One region of the Solibacillus sp. FSL K6-4121 genome, then DNA from elsewhere that is predicted to be linked to it. Evidence: riboswitches for the same ligand, from Rfam matches in the RefSeq annotation. Region 1 holds a riboswitch; each other region holds the start of a gene.

The links. A riboswitch is a leader RNA that binds a small molecule or an ion and turns the genes downstream of it on or off. The one in region 1 is predicted to bind lysine.
Positions count from the first base shown of each region.
Region 2: linked by a shared signal. The riboswitch ahead of MHH95_RS05685 (amino acid permease) and the one ahead of MHH95_RS13075 (transporter substrate-binding domain-containing protein) in region 1 are both predicted to bind lysine.
Region 3: linked by a shared signal. The riboswitch ahead of MHH95_RS17490 (aspartate kinase) and the one ahead of MHH95_RS13075 (transporter substrate-binding domain-containing protein) in region 1 are both predicted to bind lysine.

Region 1 is NZ_JBBOCS010000002.1:733,170-743,218, reverse strand. It holds gene MHH95_RS13085 (2-oxoglutarate dehydrogenase E1 component) at 1-11, shown strand, start outside; gene odhB (2-oxoglutarate dehydrogenase complex dihydrolipoyllysine-residue succinyltransferase) at 107-1,360, shown strand; lysine riboswitch at 1,500-1,685, shown strand; gene MHH95_RS13075 (transporter substrate-binding domain-containing protein) at 1,803-2,633, shown strand; gene MHH95_RS13070 (amino acid ABC transporter permease) at 2,753-3,499, shown strand; gene MHH95_RS13065 (amino acid ABC transporter ATP-binding protein) at 3,503-4,237, shown strand; gene MHH95_RS13060 (DUF6501 family protein) at 4,585-4,782, shown strand; gene MHH95_RS13055 (toxic anion resistance protein) at 4,831-5,943, opposite strand; gene MHH95_RS13050 (5-bromo-4-chloroindolyl phosphate hydrolysis family protein) at 5,947-6,594, opposite strand; gene MHH95_RS13045 (DUF1033 family protein) at 6,916-7,206, shown strand; gene MHH95_RS13040 (cold-shock protein) at 7,417-7,617, shown strand; gene MHH95_RS13035 (hypothetical protein) at 8,380-10,049, shown strand, end outside.
Region 2 is NZ_JBBOCS010000001.1:1,107,122-1,117,170, reverse strand. It holds gene MHH95_RS05690 (RNA 2'-phosphotransferase) at 1-484, opposite strand, end outside; gene MHH95_RS05685 (amino acid permease) at 725-2,182, opposite strand; lysine riboswitch at 2,276-2,456, opposite strand; gene MHH95_RS05680 (CynX/NimT family MFS transporter) at 2,604-3,803, shown strand; gene MHH95_RS05675 (restriction endonuclease) at 3,866-4,420, shown strand; gene MHH95_RS05670 (nitric oxide synthase oxygenase) at 4,481-5,536, opposite strand; gene MHH95_RS05665 (RtcB family protein) at 5,692-6,891, opposite strand; gene MHH95_RS05660 (hypothetical protein) at 6,888-7,151, opposite strand; gene MHH95_RS05655 (LysR family transcriptional regulator) at 7,466-7,723, shown strand; gene MHH95_RS05650 (LLM class flavin-dependent oxidoreductase) at 7,908-9,233, shown strand; gene MHH95_RS05645 (amino acid ABC transporter ATP-binding protein) at 9,252-10,004, shown strand; gene MHH95_RS05640 (LLM class flavin-dependent oxidoreductase) at 10,017-10,049, shown strand, end outside.
Region 3 is NZ_JBBOCS010000002.1:1,530,254-1,540,302, forward strand. It holds gene MHH95_RS17465 (acyl-CoA thioesterase) at 66-509, opposite strand; gene sdhB (succinate dehydrogenase iron-sulfur subunit) at 679-1,455, opposite strand; gene sdhA (succinate dehydrogenase flavoprotein subunit) at 1,472-3,217, opposite strand; gene MHH95_RS17480 (succinate dehydrogenase cytochrome b558 subunit) at 3,310-3,927, opposite strand; gene MHH95_RS17485 (YslB family protein) at 4,199-4,615, shown strand; gene MHH95_RS17490 (aspartate kinase) at 4,722-5,954, opposite strand; lysine riboswitch at 6,047-6,225, opposite strand; gene uvrC (excinuclease ABC subunit UvrC) at 6,260-8,050, opposite strand; gene trxA (thioredoxin) at 8,149-8,463, opposite strand; gene MHH95_RS17505 (electron transfer flavoprotein subunit alpha/FixB family protein) at 8,624-9,601, opposite strand; gene MHH95_RS17510 (electron transfer flavoprotein subunit beta/FixA family protein) at 9,660-10,049, opposite strand, start outside.

The DNA.
Region 1 (10,049 bases):
TTGAAAAATAATATAATCGATTGATTGATACCGAGCTACTTCTATACAAGGTAGGGGTAGCTTGCTATACAATAACTGTATAGCGTAATAAAAGGAGGATATGAACGTGGCTGAAATTAAAGTCCCTGAATTAGCAGAATCAATTACTGAAGGCACAATTGCCCAGTGGGTTAAAAAAGTTGGAGATCGCGTAGAAAAAGGCGAATTCATCGTAGAATTAGAAACAGATAAAGTAAACGCTGAAATCATCTCTGAAGAAGCAGGCGTATTAACTCAAATTTTAGCTGAAGAAGGCGATACTGTATTAGTAGGACAAGTAATCGCAGTAGTTGAAGCTGGCGAAGGCGCAGCTCCAGCACCTGCAGCAAAAGAGGAAGCACCAGCTCCTGCTGCACCTGCAAAAGAAGAAGCTCCTAAAGCAGCAGCAGCTCCAGTATCAGTTGAAGAAACTTCAGGTGAGCGAGTAATTGCTTCACCAGCAGCTCGTAAATTAGCTCGTGAAAAAGGCATTGACTTAGCAGCGATCTCTCCAGTAGATCCTCAAGGTCGTGTACGTGTTCAAGATGTAGCAGCTCATGGCACAGCGCCTGCAGCACCTGCACAAGCAACAGCAGCTCCAGCTGGTAATGGTCCAATGATCTTCACTCCAGCAGGGGACACTGATCGTGTAACTGTTGAAAAAATGAGCCGTCGTCGTCAAACAATTGCAAAACGTTTATTAGAAGTTAAACAATCAACTGCAATGTTAACTACGTTCAACGAAATCGACATGACTAACATCATGGCATTACGTAAACGTAAACAAGAACAATTCGTGAAAGCAAACGACATTAAATTAGGTTTCATGTCATTCTTCACAAAAGCAGTAGTTGCAGCACTTAAAAAATATCCATACGTTAATGCTCAAATTAACGGTGACGAAATTCACTTAAACAACTTCTTCGATATCGGTATCGCTGTATCAACTGAAGAAGGTTTAGTAGTACCAGTAGTTCGTGATGCTAACGCTAAGAACTTTGCTGAAATCGAGAAAAACATCGCTGAATTAGCTGGTAAAGCACGCGACAAAAAATTAGGCTTAAACGACATGGCTGGTGGATCATTCACTATCACTAACGGTGGTGTATTCGGTTCATTAATGTCTACACCAATCATGAATGGTACTCAAGCTGGTATTTTAGGTATGCACTCTATCGTTAACCGTCCAGTAGCTGTTAACGGTGAAGTTCAAATTCGCCCAATGATGTATGTAGCATTATCTTACGACCACCGTATTATCGATGGTAAAGATTCTGTTGGCTTCTTAAAAACAGTTAAAGAAATGATCGAAAACCCAGAAGATTTATTATTAAATTCATAATTAAAACATTGAAAGCTAATTCGTAATGTATATTGCGAATTAGCTTTTTTCCTTTAAATTTCAGAAAAATGAGTGTTGACGGAAAAGTTAGAATAATGTTAAACTTAAACTATTAATTTAATAACAAAACCTCACAGCTTAGTGAGGTAGAGGTGCGGTATTTAATAGTTTTGTATGGAGTCATTGAGCTGACAGTGAAGTATAAAAGAAGGAAATATCGCCGAAGTGTTGTTATAGCTCGATTTAACAGCGCTGGGTCTGTAATAAATAATTGCAGGACTGTCTCAATCTTCTTCCCGGATGATTGAGGTGTGCTATCTCATATTGGGAACTGTAGAGGATTTGGGCTAATCGTGAATGTAAACGACCTAAGGATATCCTTTTTGGTCGTTTTTTTTCATTTCTAAAAGCCTGAAATACATTTATTAAGGGGAGAGTTAACTTGAAAAAGAAATTATTAATGGTCATTACCGCAATGATGACAATATTTGTACTTGCAGCATGTGGTACAGATGATGAAAAATCAACTGGTTCTGACAAGAAAGTATTAAAGGTTGGTATGGAAGCTGGTTATGCACCGTTTAACTGGTCGCAAAAAGGCGATTCAAACGGTGGCGTACCGATTGATGGTTCGAAAGAATATGCAGCAGGCTATGATGTAGAAATCGCAAAAAAGATTGCTGAAGGCTTGGATATGGAATTGAAAATTGTAAAAACGGACTGGGATGGTTTAATTCCTTCTCTACAATCTGGAGCAATTGATTTAGTAATTGCAGGTATGTCGCCAATGCCTGATCGTATGGAAGCAATAGATTTCACAGAAAACTATTATACAAGTGATTATGTAATCGTAGTAAAAGAAGATGGTCCATATGCGAATGCAACAGCATTAGCTGATTTTTCAGGTGCAAAAATTACAGGTCAGCAATCGACGACACACTATGACGTAATCGATCAAATCGAAGGTGTAAATAAGCAGGTTGCAGCAACTGACTTTGGTGCAATGCGTGTCCAATTACAATCAGGTGCAATCGATGGCTACGTTTCTGAACGTCCGGAAGGGATTTCTGCTGAGATGGCATTAAACAACATAAAGTATATCGTTCCAGAACCAAACTTCGAAGCAGATGAAGCGTCAACAGCTGTAGCAGTAGGGTTGAAAAAGGGATCTGATTTACGTGAACAAATTAACAAAGTATTGGCTGAAATTTCGGAAGAAGAGCGTCAACAATTAATGGAAGACGCAATTGCAAATCAACCAGCAGCACAGTAAATGTGCAGCAATTATTTTTTATGAAGGTTGTCTTGCCGGCAAACGGGAGACAACCTTTTTCTATTATCATTACCCAATACATATAGAGTATTAATAAGAAAGAATTGGAGGACAAGACTATGGCATTTTTGGAATCATCATGGAACTTGTTTACGAATAACTGGGATTTATTCGTACGTGGAGCTTGGACTGCACTTCTATTAGCGATTATCGGAACAATTTGTGGAACACTTATCGGATTTTTTATCGGTATTATGCATACGATTCCACAACGTAAAAGAAATATAAAAACGATTATTTTGAAAGTATTTAACTTTATTTTAACTTCATATGTTGAGATTTTCAGAGGGACCCCAATGATGGTACAGGCGATGGTTGTGTTTTATGGTCTCGTTTACTTAGGGATTGATATTGACCGTTTTTTAGCAGCTTCTGTTGTTATAACTTTAAACACAGGGGCATATATGGCTGAATATGTACGAGGTGGTATTGTATCAATCGATAAAGGGCAATTTGAGGCAGCTCAGGCGATTGGCATGAATCATCTTCAAACGATGTTACATATTGTCATTCCACAAGTAGCGCGCAATATATTACCTGCTACAGGCAACCAGTTCGTTATGAATATAAAAGATTCTTCCGTATTAAGTGTTATTTCCGTCGTGGAACTATTTTTCACTGCGAACTCAATAGCCGGAAGCAACTATAAATATATCGAAGCATTCTTTATTGCAACGGTATTGTACTTCATTATGACATTTACCGTAACAAGGTTCTTATTACTGTTTGAGAAGAAGATGGATGGACCTGCTTCCTATAAAGTGGAGCTCATTACAGGCAATAAGCTAGAAAAGGATGGTAAATAAAATATGACAGTTGTAATTGACATTAACCATTTAAATAAAAAATTCGGTGACCATGAAGTATTAAAAGATGTTAACTTCCAGGTGAATAAAGGGGAAGTTGTCACATTAATCGGATCTTCTGGTTCTGGGAAATCGACATTGTTACGATGCATTAACTTGCTCGAAACGCCTACAGCCGGAGAAATCATATATAACGGAGAAAATATATTAAATGATGGCCATCATATTGAAAAGTACCGCACACATTTAGGAATGGTCTTTCAGCAGTTTAATTTATTCAATAACTTAGACGTACTTAATAACTGTGTAGTTGGGCAAATAAAGGTGTTGAAGCGTTCAAAAGAAGAGGCCCAGCAAAATGCGATGAAGTACCTGGAGCTTGTTGGTATGAGTGCCTATAAGAACGCAAAGCCAAAGCATTTATCTGGTGGCCAAAAACAACGTGTTGCTATAGCACGTGCTTTAGCGATGGATCCGGATGTAATGTTATTTGATGAACCGACTTCTGCACTCGATCCGGAGATGGTAGGGGAAGTATTGAAAGTAATGCGTCATCTCGCTGATCAAGGAAATACAATGCTGATTGTAACGCATGAAATGGAATTTGCAAAAGAAGTATCAGACCGCATCGTCTTTATGGATAAAGGGGTCATTGTAGAAGAAGGGTCACCGGAAGCAATACTTGTAAATCCAAGTCATGAACGGACGAAGGAATTTTTAAAGCGTACGTTGCGTTAAAAATAGTTATTCATCTATAAAAATAGCTTATTAGCAAAAAACAAGGAGGTTTCCGGATAACTTAATCCGGAACACACCCTTGTTTTTCTTTTGCCTAGCTTTACTTTCTTGAATTCCATTCACTAATAAGTATAAAGACAACGGCAAATGCAATTGCTATTGCAAAAAACCACATTGGAACACTACCAAATGCCATAAATTCCACCTCTGAATGTGAGTTTAACATGTACTATTGTTTCTATCAATTATTGGCGCTTACCGTTTTTTATACGATCGAGGCTTTCCTATAGCGGTAAAATCATATAAAATAGAAGAGTATAGATATTTGTTAAAAGTGAGGGAACAGCATGCTACATTTAAAATGGAAAGATGCACCTACGATTCGTACAGTAAAATGTGTACATACGGATGCATCAAAGTATTTAGTATCAAATGTATTAACAGTAGGCAAGGAATATGAAGTGAAGAATGAGACGGAAGAATTCATCTTTGTTATTGATAACACAGGTGAAGTTGGCGGATTCTACAAAGAGTATTTTGCTTAAAAATAATGGGTACGTAAAAGGCTATGATGTCTTTTACGTACCCGTTTTTTATTTTTGCTCTAAAATAATATGTTCGATCTCATGGCGCTTTTCATCTGTTTTCACGTGCATACGCAACGTGTCTTCGATATCATGCAATAGTTGAAGCTGAGTTTGTTTAAAGCGGTCAACATCGTTATGTGATAGTGCAGGACGTTTTGCTGCCTTACTGGAAGCTTCGAGCATCTTACCGTTTTTGCGCATTAATTGCTCTGATGCATTCATCAGACGTTCCTGTGATTGCATAGCGCGACGCTGGTTGTTCATATTCAATAACATGGCTATTTGGGACTGCCATAGAGGAATAGTCGTCATAATAGAGCTTTGAATCTTTTCGATTAACAGTTGATTTGTTTGTTGGATCATACGGATTTGTGGAGCATATTGGATGGAAACTTCCCGCGAAAGCTCTAAATCATACATACGGCGGTCAATCCATTCAATTTGCATTTCCAAATCTTTCAATTCGTGTTGTTTAAAAGGGTTTTGACCTTCTACTACCTCTTGTTGAAGGGCAGGCAATACAACATCCCTCATATGCTGTTTTTTTACTTCAAGAGTCGCAATATAAATATTGATTTCTTGAAAGTATTCCTCATTCATTGCATATAATTTATTTAAAAACTGGTAATCATTCAGTAGGGCACTTTGATTATATTCTAATTGAATACTTAATCGGTCTATTCTTTTACTTAATTTATTATAATGAGTCATAATTTCCTGAATAGACTGCTTGGAACGGTTAAATAACTTTGCAAAAAAACCTTTTTCCTGCTCGATCAAAGCATCCGGATCTATCATTTCTAAATGCTGCATTAAATCCGATAATACTTCACCCACTTTTCGGACATCTTTTCGCTGGATGTATTGTAACATTTGGGAAGTAAATTTCTTTAATGCTTCCTGTGCGGGCAGACCAAATGCAAGAACATCTTCATATTGTTTTGGTTCCAAATTTTGCGCTAGTTGTAATACCCTTTGTTTCATTTGATTTGATAATGATGCGAAAAGCGGTGAGGCTGCATTGTTCGCAACGTTCACCGCAAATTGTTCTTTACTTACTTGTAAGTCTGTATTCTCACTTGTTGTAAAGGCATCAAATGGATTATTCGTCATATTCATTTGTTACTCACCGCCGATTTTTAATCGATCTTTACGTTTTTCATTCGACATTTTAGCAAAGTCAAGTTCGATTTTTAAGTTTTCGATATCTGAAGATAGAGCACTCTTCAAATCGGATTCCATCGTTATTTGAAGCTCCTTTAATGTTTTTCGCGTATCTTCCAGAGCTAAATGTACATCCGTACCAGGAACCTGCTCCTTTGTTAATAATGTATATTTATCCGACAGCTCAACAGCTGAAGGTAAGTGTGCATAGAAGAAATCTTCTACTGCATAAAACTTTTGGGGATTTGTCTGAACAATATTGATTATGCGTTTTGATAATTTAGACATTTCATTTATTTGTTTAAATGAGCGTACAGAACGTACACGGATATACTGCTGATTCAATGCCTGAATATGTGCACGGGCCTGTTTAATTTGTGCTTCAATTAAATTGTATTCGGATTTTGACAGCCCCAGCTTTTTACTTTGAGTAGTTTTCTGAATGCCCAATGTCACCTTATTGCTAATGAGATAGGCACCTACTCCAAGAGGTAGTGCAAGCATCGTCGCTATACCCGATAAATTTACAAAAGTAAGCGTTAGAGCAGTTGAGAAGACTAAAAAGTTTATTAAGTGTCTTGTAAGAAAATTTATAGGACCAAGCATTTTCGTACCTCCTTTACTCGATACTATTGATACGTTTGAAACGATAAAAAGTTTCAGACTTTAATTCTTTCACAAATAAAAAAATGAAAGTCTTTTTCTAATCGTATCAAGTTTTTGTTCAAATAACAAAGTAAAATGTTTGAAAACGATAAAAGCTGCTAAGGAATATTGTGTGAGGTTCTTTAAAAATTCAATCATCCCATTTTAATAAATTTATACTATTACTTGTCGTATCAATTGCAGTATCATATGAAAATATCGATTATTAGACATATTCATGTTCTCTGTATAGAATGGTCTTATAAAGAAAGGAAAATGTTTATGTATCAAATTATATATATGAAAGCAGATTATGAGCCTTGGTGGCAATTTGACGGGTGGGAAGAACATATTGTATCTGTTGAAAAATTTGAGACAGAACAACAATTCCTAATAGCATTTAATCAGTTACTTGCACAATTCCGCGAAAAATATGAGTTTGAAGCATACAAAAATGACCGTTTTTATGCATTTTGGTCTGAAGAAGAATGTGAGTTCTGTGAAGCATGTGATGAAGATAATCAAATTTATCACGGTATTATAATATTAACTCCTGAGGTAATTTCTACTTAAATCAAAATTTTTATAATTTAAATAATTCTAATTGACAGGAAATAACGCCGAATATATACTGTATTTAACAATTGAAATGTTTGACCGAATACAATGGATTCACATATTACAAACAGTAATCGAGTTAGTTGATCGGTGCTCTTGTAATGTGTGTTTTTTTATTTTTTGGGACATTTAAATTGTTAACTTTTATTTTCGGAGGTATACAATATGAAACAAGGTACAGTAAAATGGTTTAATTCAGAAAAAGGTTTTGGCTTTATTGAAGTAGAAGGGGAAAATGATGTATTCGTGCATTTCTCTGCTATTCAAGGTGACGGTTTCAAAACATTAGACGAAGGTCAACAAGTGGAATTCGACGTTGTAGATGGCAACCGCGGACCGCAAGCAGAGAACGTTACAAAACTATAATCTTGAAAATCCTAAGCTGCGTATCAATTGATACGCAGCTTTTTTTTATGTGTTTAGCATATTTTTACATATAATGTTATAATTTGGTTTATCGTTATAAGTTAGGGTAACAAAATTGAAAAATTAATATTTTCTAATTAAGTCCGTACTGCTGCGATAAGGGAAAACGTGTTGAAGCAAGTGTATTAGACGGCTTCAGGGAGAATGAATTGCTTATTGAGGTAAGTAGAGGAAGGAATTTCCGTTATTTCGAAAATACCATAAAAAATAGTGAAAATAAGGGAAGGAATTTCCGTTATTGACCTAAAAAACATGAAATTTTGAGCTTTTATTTAAAATAGCGGTAAAACGTTCCCTTATTTATTCCAAAATGAACAACATCATTAAAATAAAGGTAAAATATTCCTTTATCGAAAACTAGTGCTTTGATGGTGAATTAGTTTTTTCAGTAAATATAAGGCGCTTTCTATCTGCTAAGGCGTTGGTCGGACGCTTCAGCACTTTTGTTCAATATTTTAAACGAGGGCAATGTGCATCGAAAACGGCGATAATTGTAGTGATAAAAACACGTATTACGTAGTTTTATCACTGTCTTGCCGTAGCCTATTATCTTCCTCCTGTTATGGTGATGAATTTATAATTGAAAAACGAAAATGAAGGGATGAGTTATCAATACGAAAATTTAATGAAGCCAATATAAAAAATACCTCATTCATAAAGGGAATAGCGATTGTTATATTTATCATTGCCGGTGTGTTCGGGATGTCTTATTGGCAAAAACAAAGTAAAGAAACAAACGAGCAAAAGAACACCCTTGCGGACAGTGGGGATAATTTTAGACCGATAAGCGAGATCTACTTAAAAATTCACCAGTATGAGCTATTTTACCGAGATCATCGAATGCAATCGAAAGAAGCTGTAACATTTTATGGGTTAAATGATGCAATAAATAAATATGCGCTGATCGATTATTTGCAGCAACAAAATATCACCTTAAGTGATGAAAAGCGTCAATTACAACGAGAACTTTTAGAAGAGCAACTTACTAAGGATTTGCAGGACCCTTTATTAAAACCTTATCTCGAAACCATGTTCCAAGTGCTTAATATAAGCAATCAGGACTATATCGAGCAATACTTATTAATTAATACAGAACATGATCTTTTAAAAGAAGACATGTTTTCCAGTAATAAGGGTCTCGTTCAAGATGAAACAGGCTTCTTTAGTTACCCAAGTAGTGATCAGCAATCGCTCTATCAGAAAAAAATGGGGATTTCCTTTGATTACTTGGAATATTTGGCGGAAAGCAAGCTTATCCATATAGAGCCTGATCATCCGAAATTCGATTTGCCGTTCGCAATCGACAGTAATTTTTTTAATTTCACTAAAAATCTAGCTGGTGAAACGATTTTTGCTTCAAAAGAATTTAGTGAGTCTGATCTAACAAGGGAACAGCGGGATTTTCTTTACGTGATAAAAAAACAATATAATTTACATGAATTGGGGCGGTATAATTTTAATTTATACAAAGATGCATTACAGCAAGAAGCAGCACCAGATTCTGAAAATAAAGCAATTGCGAACGAGTTGATGGAAATATTTGAAATCGCGGACCGGACAATTGATTGGGATATTGGTGAAGTGACAAATTATGAGTTTAATGAAATTCCTATGTTTGACGTTAATCAATTACGAAAACATAAAGATATTACATTACAGCTGTATGAGCATGAATATTATTACCGTGAAGAAGAAATTCCCAAAAAATTCTATGCTTATCGAATTGCAAATGAAGAAATTGTTGCGATGTACGCTTTATTTAATTATTTGAAACAGGATTTTGGAATTGAATTAGATGAAACAATCCGTTCAAGTACGCGTGCAAAACTTGTAAAATCTTTAAACGAACAATTACAAAATTCTTCTTTTAAAAAGTATATAGATGATTTATTACAGACATTTGAAATTCCTTTGTCTGACTATATAAATGATTATTTATTAGTGAAGGAAGAATATGAACTGCTTTTACAATTAATGAAAGATCAAAATATTGGTATTGATCATGATGGTCGTTATAATAAGGGCTGGATTGAAGCGCGTTACAGAACAGCGGCAGATTTATTATGGGAAGACCAATTTCAAAAAATGTGGGATATGCAGCTAACTGAGGTTGTCGAACCACTTGAACCACAGCCTGAATTATCGTTTTCTTTATCGGAATATGCGCCTCCTATTGGTTTAAACGATGAGGGGCAGTATATTTTCGTAAATATTTACGCACTTCATAGTTGGTTAACAGAAGAACAGCAAACACTTTTTGATTTACTTGTAAAAACGTATGACTTACCGGTACTTTCCCGGTATTCAATGACAGAATACAAAGACAAACTTGACCAGCTTAAAGCGGATGAAAATAAGAAGAAGCAGTTACT
Region 2 (10,049 bases), on a different contig from region 1:
TAATGATTTCCGGCTGAAATTCTCCCATTAATTCTTTGAAAATAGTTTGCCCGCGTTCAAAATTAGCGGCATCTTCTTTTTTTGCACTTTTTGCATGATCTGTCGATTCTATTTGATACGTATTTAAAGATGTATAAATAAGCGATTCGTTATAGTGCTTTTTTAGCCATGCCTCAAATTGTAAAGAACCTTTAAATTCACGAGGGGCTCCCTTTATTTCACTCAAATAAAGATCTTTTAACAGTTCTCTATTTAATAATGACTCTGCAAAAATCTGTTCACTTCTATCCTCTACTTTAAAAAAAGGTACGGCATTTGTGCTGACTAGGAAAATTCGTGATTTGTAGGGGTTTCCATTTGTTAAAAACGGGCGAAACGCTACAGTTTTTCCCTCTTCGCCCATTAACCATTGATGCATTTTCTTATATAAACCTGTTGAGATAGGCATTCCTAACACTTCCTTATAAGTATAGAGATTTTTCATTTCTTCTATAATACCATTCCTTCCTTTTAAAGTATAAAAGGAAGGCTAAAGGGCATTTTATAATCGAGAGCATTTTTTTCGCCACTTCATTTACGATTTAAATACATATATTCGCCACCCTAATGACATTTTAGACACTTGGCTTTAGATATTAGCCACTTTGCATGACTTAATATCCACTTCAGTTTCACTCCACAAAAAAACGCAATGAAAGCTGATGCTCACATTACGTTTTAATTATTATTTATTTGATAGATCGCAGTCCATTAAAGGAACGATTTTTGTTTTATGTTTTACTTTATAGAACATCCATAATGAAGCAAATAACGGTAAACCGATATATGAAACGACTACTCCGTACCAGTCAATTGTCCCGCCCATAAAGGCCATATAGTTTTGACCAAGTACGACAATCATACAGAGGGCAAACGCAAATAACGGACCGAATGGGAAGAATTTCGATACATACGGTAAATCGCTCAATGACTTCCCTTGTGCGACATATGCACGACGGAAGCGGTAATGACTGATTGCAATGCCGAGCCATGCGATAAAGCCGGACATACCTGAAGCGTTTAGTAACCAAATATATACGACACCATCGCCAAAGAAAGAAGCTAAAAATGCTAATGAACCTACTGCTAATGTAGCTAAAAGGGCATACATTGGAATACCGCGCGTCGTTACTTTCATAAACAGTTTCGGTGCTTTTCCGTCTACTGCTAATTGATAAAGCATACGACTTGCTGCATAAAGACCTGAGTTCCCTGCAGAAAGCATTGCTGTTAAAATAATCGCATTCATAACAGATGCTGCAAATGCGACACCTAAGTTTTCAAATACTAATGTAAATGGACTTGTTGCAATATCTTCTGATAAAAGGCGTGCATCTGTATACGGAATAAGTAATCCAATTGCGCCAATTGCGAAAATGTAAAACAGTAAAATACGCCAGAATACTGAACGTACAGCTTTTGGTATGTTTTTGGCTGGATCATCTGTTTCCCCTGCCGTTACCCCTAGCATTTCCGTACCTTGGAATGAGAATCCCGCTGCAAGGAAAATACCGAATAGAGCTAGGAAACCGCCATTAAACGGTGCATCTCCTGCAAAGAAATTCGTGAAGCCGACCGGGTCGTTCCCGCCTAAAATACCGAAAATCATTAAAAAGCTGACAATAATAAATACAATTACTGTTGCGACTTTGATCATCGCAAACCAGTATTCTGCTTCACCAAAAGCTTTTACAGATGCTAAGTTAAATGATAAAACGACTACGATAAATAAAATTGTCCATACAATCGATGAACTGTCCGGGAACCAGTATTTCATAATTAATGACACAGCAGCAATTTCCGCTGCAATCGTAATTGCCCAGTTGTACCAATAGTTCCAACCAAGTGCAAATCCTAATGCCGGGTCTACAAATTTCGTTGCATACGTACTAAACGAACCCGATGTCGGCATATAAGCAGCCATTTCCCCTAATGACGTCATTAGGAAATACACCATAACCCCGATTAATGCATATGCGAGCAATGCCCCACCAGGACCTGCCTGTGCAATGGCGCCACCTGATGCTAAAAATAGTCCTGTACCAATCGTTCCGCCTAACGAGATCATCGTAACATGGCGGCTTTTTAATCCTCTTTTTAACTCGTTTTTATTACCGAGCTGATCTATTTTAATTTCACTCACGATTATAAAACTCCCTTTTTGTTTTGTTTGGCGAGGTGTAAAAATAAAACCACCACAAGTTTTTGTGATGGTTATAATTACACCTCATCAAACTTGAAAGATAGCTCAACACATGCTTACACATGTGACAGTTCTGTTCCTTATCGGAGACAGCCCCAGCGTTATATTTAAGAAGAAAAATAACACTTCGGCAATCATTCCTTTCATAAAGCTTCACAGATTCTTCTCAATCTCCGCTATACTAATCATAATGATTGCGACCTCTACCCCATACATTTACATGAGGTAATATATTTAATTGAAATAATGATTATTAGTCTAACATAATATTTTTTTGATAGCAATGCGTTGCTATTTTTCAGTTTTTTAAGATTATTCTTACTATTTAATTGGCGTTATTGCAGGAAAAGGAGCCTCATTGATGAATGAACAAAAAATAAACCAAAATAGCAAAAAAATACTATCGAATAAACCACTTCTCTTTTTTATGGTTGCTGTATTCCTATTCGCTACTACATTACGTACACCGATTACTGTAGTAGGTCCTATTATTTCCTTTATCCGGGATGGCCTCGGCATTTCAAACGTGCTTGCAGGATTTTTAACAACTATTCCATTAGTCGCGTTTGCTATTGTTTCACCATTTGCACCGCGCATTGCACGTAAATGGGGAATGGAATGGACTTTATTTTATTCAGTTATTTTACTTTGTACCGGAATATTACTACGTTCAGTAGGTGAAACAGCACTACTGATTGGAGGAACAATTCTTATAGGGATTGCCATCGCTTTTGGAAATGTTCTTATTCCGAGCTACTTCAAATGGAAATTCCCGCTGCATATCGGCTTGTTAACAGGGGTGTATTCCGTATCGATGAATATTTCTTCCGGACTTGCTGCCGGGTTTAGTTTTCCGATTGCCACAAATGTAGGCTGGCAAATAGCTTTAGGCTTTTCGATTGTTTTAGGTTTTCTGACATTAGCTATATGGATACCGATTTTGCGAACACCTAAAGGGGACCTGCATATGTCGGCATCACAGAAAATGAAAACCCAAATGTGGAAATCACCGCTCGCCTGGGCTGTTGCAGGCGCAATGGGCTTCCAATCATTTTTATTCTACTGCTCCTCTGCATGGCTGCCGGAAATTTTTATAAGCCAAGGTTTGGATGCTACCGCGGCTGGTTGGATGGTGTCTGTTATGCAATTTGCGCAAATTCCGATGACGTTTGTTATTCCAATTATTGCAGGGAAGCTCATTTCACAGCGTCCGATCGTCATTTTCTTTACAATTTGCTATTTAATTGGCTTTACGGGTGTTTTGATGGAATGGACAAGCCTCGCGATTTTATGGATGATCTTTTTAGGTTTTGCAGGCGGTGCTTCATTCGGTTTGGTATTAATGCTGTTTTCACTGCGTACAGAAACTGCATACGATGCAGCGGAGCTCTCCGGCTTTGCTCAATCTATCGGCTATTTAGTTGCAGCAGTCGGACCTGTTCTATTCGGTTATGTACATGATTTGACGAATAGTTGGTTCATGCCGCTACTGTTATTTATTTTAATTTCAGTTTTGTTATTCTTTGCTTCATTTATAAGCGCAAAGAATCAAACAGTCTAACCAAACATACGTACCCTTTTATGCTATAATAAAAGTGAGTAAATAAAAGGAGTACTGAACTATTGCGTAAAAAACGAAAACGAAATAAAAAACGGCTGCCGATTATACCGTTATTTTTCATTGCATTAGCTGCTGCAGTTGGATTTAATGTAACGAAAACTTTAGAAGGTATGGGTATAGGAATTATCACTTATTTTGTACTCTATATTGGTTTTATAATTTGGCTGAAAACACGAAAAATAAGAAAGTTACGGAAGTCCGGTATTCGGGAAGTCGACCAAATGAGCGGTGAAGACTTTGAAAAGTTTTTAGGTGAACTATTTAAACGCCGCGGATTTAAAGTACGCTATACCGCAACGAGTGGTGATTACGGGGCGGATCTCATTTTGAAGGATGGGAAAGACATCATTGCTGTGCAGGCAAAACGCTATTCCAGTACGGTCGGCGTAAAGGCTGTCCAGGAGATTATCGGTGCAGTGAAAATGTATGAGGCAACAGAAGCATGGGTTGTAACGAACAGCCATTTTACCCGACAGGCCGAAAAACTTGCAGATATTAATGATGTTTATTTAATCGATCGTGATGAATTAATTCAAATCATCTTAAATAAAAGATAAAAGGGTTGTGTTCAGAGTTAATTTAATTTTGAACATAACCCTTTTTGTAGTGCCTCCCCGTTAATATGGTTGCAATTGATAAAAGTAATTTGGCTTTTTGATTGTATTAGCAATCGGCTCATGATAAATGTCCGTTGTTGCCGGTGATAATGGTGGGATAAGCCATACCCAGTTTCCTGTTACATCACGGCCGTTTGTTTTTTCTTGCTGGCTGAAAAGTTGAAACTGCTGTGCTGCTGTATGGTGATCAACTATACTCACTCCGGCATTTTTATAAGAATGAAGTACCGCGACATTTAATTCCACGAGTGCACGGTCTTTCCAAAGAGTAGCATTTAGTGATGTATCCAACCCCATTGCCTCAGCAATTTTTGGCAGGAAATCATATCGGTACGTATCGGCCAAATTGCGAGCACCGATTTCTGTCCCCATATACCAGCCATTGAACGGTGCAGCTTGGTAGTCTTCTCCTGCAATGTTAAAACGCATGCTTGAGATGATTGGGACTGCATACCATTGCATGTTTAGCGTTGAAAGATCATAGTTGGGATGCGTAATTGGCACTTCAAGCACGATCTCTTTAGGCAAATCATAGTAAATCGGCTCACGGTTATCTACTTGAACGACAAGCGGCAATACATCATAATTTGTCCGTGTACCTTGCCACCCAAGACCTTCGCAAATTTTCGTGAATTCTACAGACGTGGAATCCCCAATAATCCCTTCCTCTGTTTCATACCCTGCATAGCGAATGAGCTGATGATTCCAAATCCGTACACGGTTCGGGTCAAATAAAGTAATGGCTGGCCGAATTTTGCCGTTGTTTGTGGCAAATTCAATATGGTTCACAAGTGCTTCGTATATTTCGTCTTCCTTTAGCAATTCACGCTGATCAAAAACAGTTAAGCTATTCCAAAAAAGCCGCCCGATACATTTATTGCTGTTGCGCCATGCAACTCGTGCACCATAAGTAAGTTCCTCGGTCGTTAAAATAAACGCCGGATGCTTTGCTTCCTCTATACGTAACTTTAGCCAGTCATCCGATTGCTTCGTTTCTTGTTTATATAAAGTGAGAAATTCAATTCGTTCTTGTAATTCCTTCGTTGTCGTTATCATCGTTTCATCTCCCTATTCTTTCATTTTGGCGCTTCAAATAAGGAAACTCAACGAAACAACAGCTGATTAAAACATGTATTTTTCATACATGACTAAAAGTGTTCATAAACGGGAGAAATAAAAAGATATGCACATTTTTATGCATACCTTTTCTCTTACTTCTTCCACTTGTCGCTCGCCTTGAAATTATAAACGGGGGTCACATGCTTTTGAATTGATACGGTTTCACCGATTTGCTCCACGATTTCCTGCATTGGCTTGTATGCCATTGGTGCTTCATCCAATGTTTCCTCACTGACAGAGGTTGTCCAAATACCTTTCATCGTTTCCTTGAAATCATCCATTGATAGATTTTTCATCGCCGCTGTTCTTGAATAAATACGACCTGCTCCATGTGGGGCGGATTCATTCCAGTCCGCATTGCCTTTACCGATACAAATTAACGAACCATCTCGCATATTCATTGGGATGACGAGCTTTTCATCCTTTGCAGCACGCACAGCCCCTTTACGCAAAATCATTGCATCGGTATCTATATAATTGTGTACAGAATCAAACTGCTCTGCAAACTCCCACTTCATATGATTAGCAATCGTTTTTGCAATTTGAATACGGTTTTCGTTTGCAAAACGCTGTGCTAATTTCATGTCGGCAATGTAATCATCGAATTGATCCCCAACCAAATAAGCTAAATCTTTTGGGACGAAGGGGTTTTCCTTCTTATACGCTTCTATCATTGTTTGAATTTCTTTTTCTTGTCCCGCTTCTTTTAAAGCTTTAATTTTTTCTGTTAAATCTTCACGCTGCAATGATTCAAATGCACGCTTTTGATGCCAGTTTGCTACTTTTGCCCCGACATAACGAGAACCTGTGTGAATTAGTAAATAATAGATACCTTCATCATCTTTTGCCAGCTCAATAAAGTGATTGCCCCCGCCTAATGTACCAAGAGATCGCTTCGTATAGTCATTTTGTAAGCCGCGTGCAATAAAGTTTTCGTTTGCAAAAAGCTCGTGACTTTCTGGCGTATCATCATGAATTTCATTGCCACTTGGGACGAAACGTCTAATTGTTGCATCGAGCTTGTTAAAGTCCACTGCTCCTGAACCAATTTCAGAAACAAGTACACCACATCCAACATCTACCCCGACCAAATTCGGTACGACATGTTTCTTCAATTGTATCGTTGTACCGATCACACAACCTTTACCTGCATGGTAATCAGGCATAATACGTACTTTCGTTCCTTCCATAAACGATTGATTGACGAGCTCGTTAATTTGCTCGATCGCTGTTTCCTGCGGTGTATTTGTATATATTTTTGCGTGCGTAAATTTCCCGGTAACTTCGATCAATTCTGTTCACGCCTTTCTTTTTTCAGCATCAGTAGAGCAAATAATAGAAGTGTTAGTAGTATATAAATTCCGATTATCATGAGCGGTGACCTCTGTACAATGAAACCGAATGCGACTTCAGATTGTAATACGAAATCATCCGGCGCAAATTGAGGCCGGTATAAAAAAGTTTGAACGATACCAAAAACCAGTTGAGCTAGCGTATAAAGAATAAATAGAAGCAGCGCACCTAGTGATGCGAACATAAATTTACGTTTCAAGACCTCACCCCCCTTTTTATGAAACAATTGGTAGTATTTACGTGCTGAGAGAGGAATAAGTTTCGTTAAACTTTAATGGTGAAGAAAATTTTACCTGTTTATTTTATTCGAAGTAATTGAGCGATATTAGAAGGTTCGGAGCACATTTTAGAAGTTCTACCACTGATATTAGAAAGTTCCAGAGAGTTTTTAGCAACTATGAAGCTTATATTAGAAAGTATAGCTGATCCCAGCATAAAGTTCGGAATACTCAATTATACCCTTGCCAATAAACCTACTATTCTTATAGACTTTATAAAAAGGGGCGGTTAAATTTGAATATTGATCATATTGAGTCTTTTATATACGTAGTGGAGTACAAAAGTGTCCATAAAGCGGCGAATGTATTGTTTCTTTCACAACCTACTATTTCAGCACGTATCAAATCACTTGAAGAAAGTCTAAATGTGAAATTGTTTATTCGTTCTGGACGTAGTTTAAGCTTATCAAAAGAAGGAAACCACTTTTTACCTTATGCCCGAGAAATTGTTTCACTTTACCGTAAAAGCCAAACAGAAATTCAGAAACTTTAACATTTAAACATCATTTCTTAAATGGTGTTTTTTTATTGGCCTAAAAATTCCTCCATACCTCTGTATGTTCCTATTTACTGATAGGATTTTTCTATCAGTACCCCCTTGCATTAATTGTCTGAATAATGTTACGATTCATTCATCAATTACAAGTAATTCAATAGGAATTAAAGGAGATGGCGTCATGGTGAAGAAACAAGTACATTTCGGTGCAATGATACATGGTGTAGGAGGCCATATTTCAAGCTGGCGGCATCCTGAAGTAAATCCAAAGCAAAGTGTTGACCTACAATTTTATACTCAACAAGCTCAAATTGCAGAAAAAGGAAAGTTTGATGTTGTCTTTATTGCAGATGGGCTATTCATAAATGATAAATCCATTCCACATTTCTTAAATCGTTTTGAACCGGTAACTATTTTATCGGCACTTGCTGCAGTTACAAATCATGTTGGTTTAGTTGGAACAATTTCAACGTCTTATAGTGAACCTTTCAATGTAGCCCGACAGCTTGCATCACTTGATTTAATTAGTAACGGTCGTGCTGGCTGGAATGTCGTTACTACCCCACTTGAAAGTACGGCATTAAATTTCAATAAAAAAATTGAAGATCATCCATCTCATCCTGAGCGCTATGAGATTGCCAAAGAATATTTGGATGTTGTAAAAGGGCTCTGGGATTCTTGGGAAGATGATGCTTTTATTGCAGATATTGAGAAGGATTTGTTTTTCGATAAAGATAAACTTCATGTGCTTGATTATAAAGGGAAATACTTCAACGTTCGTGGACCATTAAATATTCAACGTTCGATTCAAGGTCAACCTGTTATTTTCCAGGCCGGTTCATCTCCTGCAGGAATTGAGCTTGCAGCACGTGATGCCGATGCAGTATTTTCAGCGCCAAAATCACTTGAAGAAAGTCAGCAATTCAAACAAAAACTATTAGAAGCTTCTTTAAATGTGGGACGTCATTCTGAGCTGAAACTGTTCCCAGGGATCTCCCCTATTATTGGCGATACAGCCATAGAGGCGGAAAAGCGTTATTGGGAAGTTGCCGAGCTTGTATCCGATGAAAAAGCACTTGCCTATTTAGGTCGCTATTTTGATCATCACGACTTCAGTCAATATGATATTGATGCCCCGTTCCCTGAACTTGGTGACCTAGGACGAAACAGTTTCCAGGCATTTACGGATCGCATTAAGCAATACGCAAAAGAAGAAAAATTAACATTGCGTGAAGTCGCACTTCGTGAGGCTACACCGCGCTCGAATTTCATTGGTACACCTGAGCATATTGCAGATGAGATCATTCGCTGGATTGATGCAGATGCAGCAGACGGCTTTATTATTACAACGGTTGCACCACATACATTGGAAGATTTTGTGGAAAAAGTTGTACCCATTCTTCAAGAAAAAGGTTATTACCGTGAAGACTATCCTGCTTCTACTTTACGCGAGAACTTAGGGTTACCAATTAAAGAAAACCGTTATTTGAAGCAGCTTATTAAATAACTAAGGAGGAGCCACCAAATGATCAAGCTAGAAAATATTCATAAAAGCTTTGGCAAAATGGACGTTTTAAAAGGGATTGACCTTGAAGTAAACAAAGGGGATATTATTTCAATTCTAGGTCCAAGTGGCTCAGGAAAAACAACGTTACTTCGCTGTATCAACTTTTTAGAAAAAGCAAATGAAGGAACAATCGTCATTGATAATTTATCGCTCAATGTAAAAACTGCATCGAAAAAGGACATTATTGCATTGCGAAAAAAGACAGCGATGGTTTTCCAGAGCTACAACTTATTTCAGCATAAAACGGTTTTGCAAAATATAACGGAAGGCTTGCTTGTTGTTCAAAAGAAACCTGTGAAAGAAGCAAAAGAAATCGCACTGGAATTATTAAAAAAAGTAGGTCTTGAACATAAAGCCGATGCTTATCCAAGCGAATTATCAGGGGGACAACAACAGCGTGTCGGTATTGCGAGAGCATTGGCGTTAAATCCTGAAGTTATATTATTCGATGAGCCGACATCCGCTTTAGATCCAGAGTTGGTCGGTGAAGTTTTAGATGTGATTCGAAAAATTTCAAAATCCGGTATTACGATGATTATCGTGACGCATGAAATGAATTTTGCTCGTGAAGTATCAAATCGCATTGTGTTTATGGATGGTGGGGTCGTTTTAGAAGAAGCAGAGCCACACATCATTTTTAATACACCGAAACATGATCGGACAAAACAATTTTTAAAACGGTTAACGCCAGAGCTTACATTTGATATTTAAGGAGAGAGAAGAATGGGTTATCACCTATCTATTTTAGATCAGGCT
Region 3 (10,049 bases), 800 kb from region 1:
CAACACCCTCCTATCTTCTTCCTTGTACATTATGTCGAATATACAAAGCAGGTGAGGGCATTTAACTATTTCCCGAGCAATAATTTTTTTTGGTCCTCTAATAAAGGGACACCTTTCCCCGTATTATGATTCAATTGTACAAGCGTTCCACGTGCTGTGTAGCATATTTCATCTTTTTTATTCGTCACCATATAATGCAAATCAAGTGATGATGTTCCGATTGATGCCGTTTTAACGAAAATTGTCAATTCCTCATCAAAAAACACTTCCTTCAAATAATCACATTGAATATCTGCTACTACAAACATACTTGTATCATCTGATCCTTCTATGAAATTAAAACCCATTGCTTTAAAGTACTCAATTCTTGCATACTCTAAATATGCAAACACTTTTGTATTATTTACATGACCATACATGTCTGTTTCCGAAAAGCGGACACGTACTTTTGTCGAAAAAGAAAATCCAGCCATCCACTCTTTCACATCTTGAATATATGTAGCTCGCATAAAAACATCCCCCTTTTTAAATAAATCATCATCCCCTGATAATGAATATGCATTCATTATAGCATAATTTGTAATTTCTTTTAAATACGAGAGCACGATAAAAGGAGTTATTCATACAGAAGTAAAAAAAAGACTCCCACCAAAGCGGGAGTCTTTTAAATCTATTAGATTAGTCAACCATATGGTCAGAACCGAAGAAGTTCTTGAACATTTGAACTGTTGTTGCACGGTTAAGTGCAGCGATAGATGTTGTTAAAGGAATTCCTTTTGGACAAGCAGCTACACAGTTTTGAGAGTTACCACAGTTTGCAAGACCACCGTCGCCCATAATTGCTGCTAAACGCTCGTCTTTATTCATTGCACCAGTTGGGTGAGTGTTGAATAAACGAACTTGTGATAATGGTGCTGGACCCATGAATGAAGCTTTTTCAGACACGTTTGGACATGCTTCCATACAAACACCACAAGTCATACATTTAGATAGCTCATATGCCCATTGACGTTTACGCTCAGGCATACGTGGACCTTCACCTAAATCATAAGTTCCATCGATTGGTACCCATGCTTTAACTTTCTTAAGTGCATTGAACATGCGCTCACGGTCTACTTGTAAGTCACGTACAACTGGGAAAGTTTTCATTGGCTCTAGGCGAATTGGTTGAGTTAATTTATCTACTAATGCTGAACAAGATTGTTGTGGACGTCCGTTAATAACCATTGAACATGCACCACAAACTTCTTCTAAACAGTTCATATCCCAAGTTACCGGTGTCGTTTTTTGACCGTCAGCAGTAACAGGGTATTTTTGAATATGCATTAGCGCAGAGATAACGTTCATACCTGGACGGTAAGGAACTTCAAACTTTTCAACGCGTGTAGCACCGTTCTCACTATCTTGACGAACGATTTCTAACTTAACTGTTCTTTCAGTATTTACTGTTTCCATTTTTTAGTTCCCCTTTCTACGCTGAGTAGTCGCGTTTACGTGGTGGAATTAACGAAACGTCTACTTCTGCATAAGAAATAATTGGTTCGCCCGTTGCAGGGTCGAACTTCGCCATAGTTGTTTTTAAGAAGTTTTCATCATCACGTTCTGGGAATTCTGGCTTATAGTGAGCACCACGAGATTCGTTACGTAATAATGCACCCTTAGTCATAACTTTAGCTAAATATAGCATGTTCTTTAACTGACGAGTGAAGTGGGCACCTTGATTCGACCATTTTTGAGTGTCGTTAATGTTGATGTTTTCCCAACGCTCTTGTAGCTCAGTTAATTTCGCATAAGTTTCTTCTAATTTTGCGTTCACACGTACAACAGTCATGTTGTCAGTCATCCACTCACCTAGCTCTTTATGAAGTAAGTAAGCGTTTTCTGTACCATCCATGTTTAAGATAGCTTCCCATTTTTCTGTTTCTTCTTGTACGCGGCGAGTGTAGATTTCTTCTGGTAAATCTTCAGCATGCTTTTGAAGTCCTTTAATGTACTTCACAGCATTTGGTCCCGCAACCATACCACCGTAAATTGCTGATAATAGTGAGTTAGCACCTAAACGGTTTGCACCGTGTTGTGAGTAATCACATTCACCCGCAGCAAATAATCCAGGGATTTCAGTCATTTGGTCATAGTCGACCCATAATCCACCCATTGAATAGTGAACTGCCGGGAAGATTTTCATCGGTAATTTACGTGGGTCATCCCCTACGAATTTCTCGTAGATTTCAATGATACCACCTAATTTAATATCTAATTCATGTGGATCTTTGTGGGATAGGTCTAAGTATACCATGTTTTCGCCATTAATACCCAGTTTTTGATTTACACACACATCAAAAATCTCACGTGTTGCGATATCACGTGGTACTAAGTTACCGTAAGCAGGGTATTTTTCTTCTAGGAAGTACCATGGCTTACCGTCTTTATAAGTCCAAACACGTCCACCTTCACCACGAGCAGATTCTGACATTAGACGGTTTTTGTCATCGCCAGGAATTGCAGTTGGGTGAATTTGAATCATCTCACCATTTGAATATGTTGCACCTTGTTGATAAACAATCGATGCAGCAGAACCTGTGTTAATAACAGAGTTCGTTGTTTTACCGAAGATAATACCAGGTCCACCAGTAGCCATAATAACTGCATCACCACGGAATGAACGGATTTCTTCGCTTTTTAGATCTTGTGCTACGATACCACGGCAAACGCCTTCATCATCAAGCACAGCACCAAGGAATTCCCAGTGCTCATATTTTGTAACTAAACCAGCAACTTCTTGTGCACGAACTTGCTCATCTAGTGCGTATAATAATTGTTGACCTGTTGTAGCACCTGAGAATGCTGTACGGTGCATTAACGTACCGCCGAAACGACGGAAATCAAGTAAACCTTCTGGCGTACGGTTGAACATTACACCCATACGGTCCATTAAGTGGATAATTCCAGGGGCTGCATCACACATACCCTTAACTGGTGGTTGGTTCGCTAAGAAGTCTCCACCGTAAACTGTATCGTCAAAGTGGATCCATGGAGAATCCCCTTCACCTTTTGTATTTACTGCTCCGTTAATTCCGCCTTGTGCACATACAGAGTGTGAACGTTTTACTGGAACTAACGAGAATAATTCAACTGCAGTACCAACTTCAGCTGCTTTAATCGTAGCCATTAAGCCTGCTAAACCGCCACCAACGACGATTACTTTACTCTTTGCCATGATTATTTCTCACTCCTCATCAATTGCTAATTACTTTTACTCATAATTCATCTGAACTGTCTTAATAACTGTATATTAGTGGTCAAGTTAAACTAAACAGCGAATGAAATGATAGCTGCAACACCTATGATTGCTAAAATTACGAAGAATAATAACGTAACATAAGTTGTAATCTGTTGAGATTTTTTAGACTGTGTAATACCCCAGCTCACTAAGAATGACCATAGACCGTTCGCTAAGTGGAATGCTGCTGATACGATACCAACAATATAGAATGCCAACATTAATGGGTTATCTACGATTTCTACCATCATATCAAAGTTAACTTCAGCGCCAAATGCTTTTTGAACACGCGTTTGGAAAATGTGCCATGCAATGAAGATTACAAGGAAGATTCCTGTGAAACGTTGTAAAGCAAACATCCAGTTACGGAATGTGCTGAAACGGCCCGTATTGTGTGTAGATGTAAATGCAATAAACACACCATAGAATCCGTGGAACATTAATGGAATATAAATAATAATCCATTCCATTGCTAACAATAACGAGTGCGGAACTAATTCCATCATACCTGTTGCGTTATTGTAAACCTCTTCACCACCAACTGCAGTGAAGTTCAAAGACAAGTGGAACACCAAGAACAACCCGACAGGAACTACACCTAATAACGAGTGTAAGCGGCGCCATAAAAATTCACGATCTTTCGACAAAACTGTTACCCCCCTTAGTACTTGAAATACACAAGTGCAACGCCTCAAATTTGTAAACGTTGTGTTATTGACTGCGCATTTCATCATGGTACAATATTATGACATGTCCATTGTACTCTCAACAGATACTAGCGTCAAGGTAACGAGGGATATTTTATAATCATTTTAAAGACGGATTTTTGCTATTTTAAGTCCAGTTTTTTCTACTTATAACTATTTTCTTCCTGAAAGAATGAAAATTATAAGAAAATTTATGAAAGAGGTTTTTAATATGGAGGGGTACAAAATGAAAACGATTCCAAGTTTTGGATATGAAATCCTTCGCGATCATCTTCTACCATCGATTTTAGGTAAGCATGAGGAAGATGTTTTATATTGGGCAGGGAAAGAACTAGCACGTAAATTTCCGCTATTTTCCATGGATGAGCTTCCTTCATTTTTCGGGGAGGCCGGCTGGGGTCAGTTAATTTTGGAGAAAGAAATAAAGGATGAACTTCATTACATACTTATGACGACCGAGGAAATGTCGATTAATATTGAGCAGCGCTGTTTTCGTTTAGAAGCAGGCTTTTTGGCTGAGCAAAAGCAAAAACAACTTGGCTATTTAACAGAATGCTATGAAGAAAAAATTGAAAAGAAGAATTACGTCAAATTCATTTTAAAGTGGGATTTAAAAGAGAAGATTTGAGCGCAAATAAAAACTGCTGCTTTTTAAAAGCTAGCAGTTTTTAGTTTTTTTAACATAGAAAAATAGTTATATCACTCTTGATTAGCACTAGTAATGGCTCCCCACTTTAAGAAGCGGGAACTTCCTTCATTGCTATATTAAATTCCTCATGCAAAGCATTGGCAGCGCGCACCATTTCTTCTTGTGGCACGACGACAGACACTTTTATTTCAGATGTGCTAACCATTTTAACCGGAATATGTTCACGTCCCAGACGCGCAAACATACGTGCTGCGACTCCAGGGTTTGAAGCCATTGCTGATCCAATAATCGATACTTTAGCCAACCCGATTTCAAAATCTGCAAAACTAAATCCAAGTGACAATTTACTCGACTCTAATACACGTAAAGCATCAGCAAATTCTTCTTTTGAAATTGAAAAAGAAATTGTAGGCTTAATCCCGTCAATAACTGCCTGCACAATAATATCAACATTAATATCATTTTCCGCTAAAACACTAAATACTTCGGCTAATGACGCTGTTTCATATGAATCATATCCGATCGTTAAACGAATAATATCAGATTCATATGCCACCCCGCGCACAAGTAAATTTTTTTCCATGTCTACATCCCCTTTTATTAATGTACCTTCTACGTCCTCGGTAGCTGAGCGTACAACGATTGGCATATTGTAATTTTTTGCAAGCTCAACTGCTCGAGGATGCAAAATTTTAGTACCTAAATTGGAAAACTCCAACATTTCATCATATGAAATTACAGATAATTTCGTAGCATCTTCCACAAGCTGCGGATCTGCAGTATAAATGCCTTCTACCGTTGAATAAATATCAACACGTTCCGCATTTAAAGCAATGGCTAATGCAACGGCGGAAGTTTCAGAACCGCCTTTCCCTAAAGTCGAAATGTTGTGTGTGTCTGTTATTCCTTGGAATCCTGAGACAACAACGATCTCTCCTAGATCAAAATGTTTTTCAAAACGCTTATTATCTATAGAATCAATTCGGGCATTTCCATATTTTTCATTTGTTTGAATACCTGCCTGCCAACCGGCAAGTGACACTGCTTTTCCCCCATGCTCCTGAATTGCTAAAGCAAGAAGGGCGCTTGTTATCTGCGCTCCCGTAGAGATTAATGCATCCATTTCACGCTTCGACGGTTCATGAGTAATTTCCGCGGCAAATTGCCGTAAATTTTGACGAATGGACGTCATCGAAGAAACGACAACGACTAAGTTTATGCCACGACCTTGCTCTTTTATCACCTTTTTTGCTACCTGTACTATTTTTTCTGTTGTTGCCAACATTGGTCCACCAAACTTTACTACAACTGTCTGCAATGTCTTCCACCCCTTATTTTTTTCCATCAAAAAAGCGACCTTCCATATGTTCATGGAAAGTCGCCGTCAATACAAATAAAGGTTTATATGTTTTTCAGGATAGCTCTCCAGAACATAAAGTTCTGACAATCTTACATTTCTTAAATGCAAAACCAGCAAAATACGTGAACAATACGTATTTCACTTCGGCAGAATTCCCTTTCAATTGCTGTCGCTGGAATTGTTCTTCCTCGAGCAATTTACTCTTAAATACTGCACCTCTATCGTTTATTAACTATTGAATTATCTTTTATAGTAACACAACATTATTCTTTATTCAATGATGCTTCGTGAAAGTGACGATAAATTACTTCTGCCAATTTGGCGGGAACACCAGCTTCTTGCAATTGTAACTCTGTTGCTTCCCGAATTTTTTTTACCGATCCAAAATGCTTCATAAGTTGCTGTTTACGTTTCGGTCCTATACCCGGAATGCCATCAAGTACGGATGTAATTGCATTCGTCTGATGTTGCTGACGCAGAAATGTAATGGCAAATCGGTGTACCTCATCTTGTATACGTTGCAATAAGTAAAAACCATCACTTGTCCGTTTTAAAGGTACAACTTCTGGTGGAGCGCCAAATAACAGTTGGGATGTGTTATGCTTATCGTCTTTTGCAAGACCTGCTATTGGGATCATTAATCCTAGCTCATCTTCTATTACTTCTCTTGCAACCTCCATTTGTCCTTTTCCTCCATCGATTAGGATTAAGTCCGGTAATGGCAAGCTTTCTCGTAATACCCGTGTATAACGGCGCCGAATGACTTCTTGCATCGCCCCATAGTCATCATGTTTTGCGGCTTCTCGTGTTTTATATTTCCGGTATTCCTTTTTTGCAGGCTTCCCGTCTACAAACACAACCATTGCAGAAACAGGATCAGCACCATGCATATGACTATTATCAAATGCTTCGATACGAAGTGGTAATGGAATTTGCATAGCTTCGGCAAGTGCTTCACAAGCTCCTACTGTACGTTCTTCCTGACGCTCAATTAACTGGAATTTTCCGTGTATTGCAATATTGGCATTTTTCATAGCTAAATCGACCAGCTCTTTTTTTGTACCGCGCTTTGGTGTCTGCACCTTTACGTTTAAAAGCTTTTGCAAAATCGTACCATCAATCGTCTTTGGTACAAAAATCTCTTTCGGCAGTAAATGATGTGGTTGCTCGTAAAACCGTCCGACAAATGTTAAAAATTCTTCTTCTGCCTCGTTATATATAGGGAAAATCGATACATCTCGTTCAATTAATTTTCCTTGCCGCACAAAAAATACTTGTACACACATCCACCCTTTTTCGACTGCATAGCCAAATACATCCCGATTGCTTAAATCATCCGATACGATTTTTTGCTTTTGCATAACCTGCTCGATATGTGCAATTAAATCCCGGAATTCCTTCGCCCGTTCAAATTCCAGCTTTTCGGCTGCATCGAGCATTTTTCGCTGAAGATCTTTCTGAATTTCTTCGACACCACCGTTTAAAAACTTTGAAATTTCACCAATCATTTCATCATATACTTGTTTTTCAATTTCTTTTACACAAGGTGCTAAGCATTGCCCTAAATGATAATACAGGCATACTTGATTTGGCAGATGTGTACATTTACGAAGTGGATATAAACGATCAAGCAATTTCCGCGTTTCATTGGCTGCATACGCGTTTGGATAAGGTCCAAAATATTTTGCCTTATCCTTTTTTACTTTCCTTGTCGTTATTATTCGAGGGTAACGTTCATTCGTTATTTTTATATAAGGGTATGTTTTATCATCTGTTAGCTTTACATTATATTTCGGATCATGTAATTTGATCAAATTCAGTTCGAGTATAAGCGCTTCGAGATCACTTGAAGTTACAATATATTCAAAGTCCTCTATTTCACTGACTAATCTGGCTGTTTTACCATCATGACTTCCCGTAAAATACGAACGCACTCGGTTTTTTAACACTTTTGCCTTGCCGACATATATAATCGTCCCTTGACGGTCTTTCATAATATAGCAGCCGGATTCATTCGGTAATATTTCTAGCTTTGCTTTAATATTTGCATTCATATTCTCACCTATTGGATATGTCATTCACTTTATTTTAACTGATAGTCCCATAAGAAAAAAGCCGTACACCTTATTAGGCATACGGCTTTGCAATTTAATTATTTGTTGTCGTTAATAAAGTCGATTAAAGCTTCTTTTGGCATGAAGCCAGCAGTTTTTGCTTTTAATTCACCATCAACAAATAATAATAATGATGGGATTGACATGATTTGATAATCAGCAGCAGTGCCTTGGTTGTTATCTACGTCAACTTTTACGATTTTTACTTCGTTACCGATTTCTGCATCTAATTCTTCAAGAACTGGAGCAATCATTTTACATGGTCCGCACCATGCTGCCCAAAAGTCTACTAAAACTGTGCCGTTTGAAATTTCCTGTGGGAAAGTTTGATCTGTACCGTGTACAATTGCCATAATAAAATAGCCTCCTTAAATAACATCTGGTTGTAGTATAGCATGTTTTGCCATTTAAAAAGTAGTAAAATGCTTGGGAATATAAATGTATGACATTTCTACGTAGTTTTTCGGATTTTTCACATAAAAAGCTCCCCTCAAAAAGAGGGAAGCTTATACATTATGCGTTTACTTTAAGCGCTTTAAACTCTTCGATTAACATTGGTACTACTTCAAATAAATCGCCTACAATACCATAGTCCGCTACTTTGAAAATGTTTGCTTCCGGATCTTTGTTAATGGCAACGATTACTTTTGAATTCGACATACCAGCCATATGTTGGATAGCACCGGAAATACCAGCTGCAATATAAAGGTCCGGTGTTACAACTTTACCAGTTTGACCGATTTGTAATGAGTAATCACAATATTCCGCGTCACATGCACCACGAGAGGCACCTACTGCACCTCCTAGTAAATTAGCAAGCTCTTTTAATGGCTCGAATCCTTCTTCAGATTTTACCCCACGGCCACCAGCTACTACTACTTTTGCTTCTGAAAGGTCAACACCTTCAGTTGATTTACGCACAACTTCCTTAATGATTGTACGTAAATTTGTAATATCAACGGATACCGAAGATATTTCACCAGAACGAGAACCATCTTTCTCTAAAGGTGCGATGTTGTTCGGACGGATTGTCGCAAAGATTACGCCGTCTTTAATTTTTACTTTCTCAAATGCTTTACCAGAATAGATTGGACGGATGAATACTGTATCATCGCCAGACCCTTCAATATCTGTTACATCCGAAATTAAACCGGATTGTAAGCGAGAGGCAATTTTTGGTGATAAGTCTTTACCTAAAGATGTATGACCGAAGACAATTGCTTCTGGGCTTTCTTGTTCAACAACCGCTAAAATAGCTTGGCTGTAGCCGTCTGATGTATAATTTTTTAAGTGTGGATGCTCAACTGTAATTACGCGGCTTGCACCATAGGCAACTAGCTCTTGAGCTAAATCCGTTACTGAATCCCCTACTAATAATCCTACTACTTCTCCACCGTCAGCGATTTGTGAACCTGCTGCGATTGCTTCAAATGTAACGTTACGTAAGCTCCCTTCTCGAACCTCACCTAACACTAAAACTTTCTTTGTCATAAAATATCCCTCCATTACCATCTTCGTAAAAATTTTCGTTTCTCAAGTTGATATTCTATTAGATTACTTTTGCTTCACTATGAAGTAAGTTTACTAATTCTTTTACCTGCGCTGAAAGATCCCCTTCTAATACACGACCAGCTGCTTTTTGTGGCGGCAAGTAAATTTCAACTGTTTCTACTTTTACTTCAACATCGTCTTCATCGATATCTAAATCATCTAACTCCAACTCTTCAAGCGGCTTTTTCTTCGCTTTCATAATGCCTGGTAAAGATGGGTAACGTGGCTCATTTAACCCTTGTTGAGCTGTTACTAATAATGGTAAAGATGTTTCTAATACTTCAGAGTCACCTTCAATATCTCGGACAATTTTAACATTTGTCCCATCAATTTCTAAGTTTGTAACAGTTGTTACGTAATTAATTCCAAGTAAATCTGCAAGACGAGG